Regions from separate parts of the Fictibacillus sp. S7 genome, predicted to be linked through region 2. Evidence: a T-box and tRNA genes for the amino acid it is inferred to sense, from the RefSeq annotation. Region 2 holds a T-box; the other holds one or more tRNA genes.

Region 1 (2,464 bases), 3.1 Mb from region 2:
CACTAAGCGATCTTCCGGAAAACGCCCGTCACTACGTAGAGCGTGTTTCCCAGCTTACCGGTATTCCGTTAACCATCTTCTCTGTCGGCCCAGACCGCAGCCAGACCAACATGGTCCGCGGCGTGTTTGTTTGATTGTTCTAATTTAATGAGCCCGGCGCTCCGTTTTGATGCGGAGGCCGGGTTTTTTGTTTTTTGTGATGAAGCGCAGTTGACATAATCCAGGTTTGGCCAGCAAAGTTCTCAAACTGGCCAGTAAATCGATTTTTGGGGAGCCAAAACCATGGTTCAGCCCCCTCTTCCCTGCTTTTAAAAGAAAAAATACATTTTTCTACTCTTTTTTAAAAAAACAGCTTGCCAAATGATATAAAACGATGATAAGATAACTCTTGTCGTGTTAAAACCACTTTGCAGCCGAAAAGGCGCACAACGTCAGCTTCCACTAGTAGAGGAAGAGACAGGGTCAACGGACAGAATAACAATAAGAGCCATTAGCTCAGTCACGAGCAACCCATCGTGAACGAGCGGCGAGTTGTCTCGACGGATACACAACGTCAGCTTCCACTAGTAGAGGAAGAGACAGGGTACCAACGGACAGAATAACAATAAGAGCCATTAGCTCAGTCACGAGCAATACATCGTGAACGAGCGGCGAGTTGTCTCGACGGATACACAACGTCAGCTTCCACTAGTAGAGGAAGAGACAGGGTACCAACGGACAGAATAACAATAAGAGCCATTAGCTCAGTTGGTAGAGCATCTGACTTTTAATCAGAGGGTCGAAGGTTCGAGTCCTTCATGGCTCACCATTTTCTTACAAAGTGGCCCGTTGGTCAAGCGGTTAAGACACCGCCCTTTCACGGCGGTAACACGGGTTCGAATCCCGTACGGGTCACCAAGTATTTTTCGAAAAAAAATACCAAGTATTTTTATTTCATAAAAATACCAAGTTTTTTTCATAGAAAAAATTTGTAAGAAAAACTACTCTTTAATATAGATTGTATCACTGGACTCGTGGTGTAGTGGTTAACATGCCTGCCTGTCACGCAGGAGATCGCCGGTTCGACCCCGGTCGGGTCCGCCATTTTTTCACATAGTAATACTAAATCCTGGCTCGGTAGCAAAGAGCGTTACAGCTTGAATATGCTACGATTTGTCTCGACGGATACACAACGTCAGCTTCCACTAGTAGAGGAAGAGACAGGGAACCGACGGACAGAAATACTAAATCTTGGCTCGATAGCTCAGTCGGTAGAGCAGAGGACTGAAAATCCTCGTGTCGGCGGTTCGATTCCGTCTCGAGCCACCATTTTACTTGCAAAACAATTTACTATTCCTAAAACAATCATGACACAAGAGGCATGCAGCTACCGTTCTGCATGCTTTTTTACTACATTTTTTTAATATTTACACGTGCAGCGGGCCTCGCCCATAGAATAGGAAGAAGAAAAGATACGCACGGAAGGGTGACAGGCATGGGGACGGTGTACATTGTGCTGTATGTGGTGGGCTGTTATTTCATCGGCAACATCATGACGGGGTATCTGGTGGCCAAATGGCTAAAGGGGATTGACCTTCGGAAGGAAGGCACCGGCAATATTGGCGCACGGAATGCAGGTCGCGTCATTGGGCCGTGGGGCTTTGTATGGACGCTTGCCGGTGATCTGATCAAGGCCGCAGCCGCGGTGCAGCTTTCCAAATCATTCGGCTTCTCCCCTGCCCTTCAGCTGGCATCCTTTTTTATGGTGATTGTGGGGCATTTGTGGCCGGTCACCCTGAAGTTTCATGGCGGCAAAGGCGTCGCCTCCTTTATCGGCGGCATCCTTGTGTTTGACTGGCGGATTGCAGCGGCTGCAGCGGTCCTGTTTCTTGTTCTTTTTGCGGTGCGCAGGAGCTTGACGGTAGCGGGACTGGTGACCTTTTTGGCCGTGCCGGTTGCGCATTACGCGTTCCATCAGGTGCTTACGCCGGCCATACTGCTGCTGATTATTTCAGTACTGGTGGTTTATGTCCAAAAAGAGGATTTGGCTCTCCGTCTGACAGAGAAACCATAAAACCGTCCTCCTTAAAGAAAAGGAGGATTATTCCATTTTACCTAGAAGTCTGACGTTATGGAGAATTTAGATATTGTGGTAAAATAAAGGGTAGACATGCCAAAAATTATCCAATCCATAGATCTATATAGATACTAAAAATTAACGGTTTCCAAAAAAGGAGCGACTACCGGATGGACAAAAAGATTCTTGTAGTAGATGACGAGAGGCCGATTGCAGATATTCTGCAGTTCAATCTGGAGAAAGAAGGTTTCCAGGTCACCTGTGCGTATGATGGTGTATCGGCGATCGAAAAGATAGAGAGTGAAAAGCCGGACATGATTCTTCTGGATATCATGCTTCCGATGAAGGATGGAATGGAAGTTTGCCGTGAGGTCCGGAAAAAGTACGATACGCCGATTATCATGCTGA
Region 2 (2,464 bases):
TGGTGCCGAAGAAAATCATGAAAATGCTAAGTGACACCGAGCATCCCCAAGGGGTGTTGGCGGTTTGCCGGATGAATGAACAGCCTCTAAAAGCGAGACCAGATGGGAAGTATCTTTTGATTGACGGAGTACAGGACCCGGGCAACCTTGGAACTATCATCAGGACTGCAGACGCACAGGGTATAGATGGTGTTATTCTGGGAGAAGGCACCGTTGATGTATATAACAGCAAAGTGCTCCGGTCCACTCAAGGGTCACTGTTTCATGTGCCGGTGGTAAAAGGAAGTCTGGACGAATGGATCGCGGATTGCAAAACGGCAGGTGTTCCAGTGTTTGTGTCTGCACTGAAAGGGGCAAAACCGCTTCAGGAGGTACAGTCATCCGGATCGTTCGCTCTTGTGGTCGGGAACGAAGGCAGCGGTGTCCGTCTTGAAAGCATAGAGGGGGCAGACGAATTGGTGTACATCCCCATGTTTGGGAATGCTGAATCGTTAAACGTGGCTGTGGCCGCAGGAATCATGCTGTATGAACTCATGAGAAACCGGCAATAATTGAATGGAAAACGTAATTTCAATTGCACAGCCCTCAATGTTCCACTATAATAAGAAGACAACTGCATGAACCAAATGCAATGATGGAGAGTAGTACATAAAAGCTCGCCGGTAAAGGGAGGAAGCATCTTGACTGAAAGTGTTTCTACGGTTGAATTTATCGAATTCGCTCCTGAGCAGTCGCCTGAACGAATTGTCAGTAGGGTGAACCGGATCCAGTCCGTTATGGAAATGAAGTGAACAAGAACAAGAGGCGCTTTGCCTTTTTCTCTTGATTAATTTGGGTGGTACCGCGAATCCTCGTCCCTTTTCGGACGGGGTTTTTTTATTTTCAAAAGGAGGCCGAAAAAATGCAGGACCGATTACAAGCACTAAAAGAAGAAGCACTGCTGAAAATTCAGCAGGCAAGTGATTTAAAAGCATTGCAGGATATTAAAGTATCCTATTTGGGTAAGAAGGGCCCGATTACTGAAGTATTGAAAGGAATGGGCAAGCTTTCACCCGAAGAGCGCCCGGTCGTAGGGGCTTATGCCAACGAGGTCCGAGACGCCATCACATCTGCGCTGGAATTAAAAATCAGCGAACTGGAACAAGCGGTAATTGAAGAAAAGCTGAAAAAAGAATCCATTGATGTCACGCTTCCGGGACGCCCGGTCCGAAAAGGAAACGCTCATCCGTTAACTGCAGTTATTGAAGAAATTGAAGACCTTTTCTTAACGATGGGCTTTACTGTGGCTGAAGGACCCGAGGTGGAAACGGATTATTATAATTTCGAAGCGTTAAACCTTCCGAAAGACCATCCGGCACGCGACATGCAGGACTCATTCTTTATCACGGAGGACATTCTGCTTCGAACTCAAACCTCACCGGTTCAGGCGAGAACAATGGAAAAGCATCACGGCAGAGGCCCGGTTAAGATCATATCGCCCGGTAAAGTGTACCGCAGGGACGATGATGATGCGACACACTCCCATCAGTTCATGCAGATCGAGGGTCTGGTTGTTGATGAAAATGTCCGCTTGAGTGACTTGAAGGGCGTCTTGGAGACCTTCGCGAAAAAAATGTTCGGAGAAGAACGCAAAATCCGTTTACGTCCAAGTTTCTTCCCGTTTACAGAACCGTCTGTGGAAATGGACATCTCCTGTTTTAAATGCGGAGGAAAAGGCTGCTCCATCTGTAAGCATACAGGCTGGATTGAAATTCTTGGAGCAGGCATGGTTCATCCGAACGTACTTGAAATGGCAGGCTTTGATTCGAAAAAATATACTGGATTTGCATTCGGCATGGGTCCTGAGCGTATTGCCATGCTGAAATATGGGATTGATGATATCCGTCATTTTTACACAAATGATCTTCGTTTCTTAAAACAATTTAAAAAGGCATAAGGAGGGGAATGCTGTGTTAGTTTCTTATAATTGGCTAAAAGACTATGTAGACCTTGATCTTTCAGCAGCTGAGCTTGCTGATAAAATAACAAAAAGCGGAATTGAAGTAGAAATCGTTGAATCCCTCAATAAAGGGATTACCGGTGTAGTGGTTGGCCACGTGCTGGAATGCGTACAGCATCCAAACGCGGACAAATTGCGGGTATGTAAAGTTGACCTCGGTGAAGAAGAACCGGTTCAAATCGTATGCGGGGCACCGAACGTGGCAGCCGGCCAGAAAGTTCCGGTCGCAAAAGTGGGAGCAGTACTTCCTGGGAACTTCAAAATAAAAAAAGCGAAGCTGCGTGGAGAAGCCTCCAATGGAATGATCTGCTCTCTCACTGAATTGGGCGTTGAAGGTAAACTTGTGCCAAAGGAATATTCCAGCGGGATCTTTGTTATGCCATCCGACGCGGAAATCGGAAGCGATGCATTGGCGTACCTGAATCTTGATGATTATGTTCTGGAACTTGGATTAACGCCTAACCG

What was found. The T-box of region 2 lies ahead of pheS (phenylalanine--tRNA ligase subunit alpha). A T-box ahead of a tRNA ligase gene usually reads a tRNA of that ligase, here a tRNA-Phe.
Region 1: it encodes a tRNA-Phe, which carries the amino acid that the T-box ahead of pheS (phenylalanine--tRNA ligase subunit alpha) is inferred to sense. The anticodon was not compared.

The regions. Positions count from the first base shown of each region.
Region 1 is NZ_QJKL01000001.1:3,151,369-3,153,832, forward strand. Features, by position in the region: gene DMO16_RS16400 (adenylosuccinate synthase) at 1-134, shown strand, start outside; tRNA gene DMO16_RS16405 (tRNA-Lys) at 733-808, shown strand; tRNA gene DMO16_RS16410 (tRNA-Glu) at 823-897, shown strand; tRNA gene DMO16_RS16415 (tRNA-Asp) at 1,008-1,083, shown strand; tRNA gene DMO16_RS16420 (tRNA-Phe) at 1,233-1,308, shown strand; gene DMO16_RS16425 (glycerol-3-phosphate acyltransferase) at 1,379-2,053, shown strand; gene yycF (response regulator YycF) at 2,227-2,464, shown strand, end outside.
Region 2 is NZ_QJKL01000001.1:33,639-36,102, forward strand. Features, by position in the region: gene DMO16_RS00175 (TrmH family RNA methyltransferase) at 1-551, shown strand, start outside; T-box leader at 623-862, shown strand; gene pheS (phenylalanine--tRNA ligase subunit alpha) at 902-1,936, shown strand; gene pheT (phenylalanine--tRNA ligase subunit beta) at 1,950-2,464, shown strand, end outside.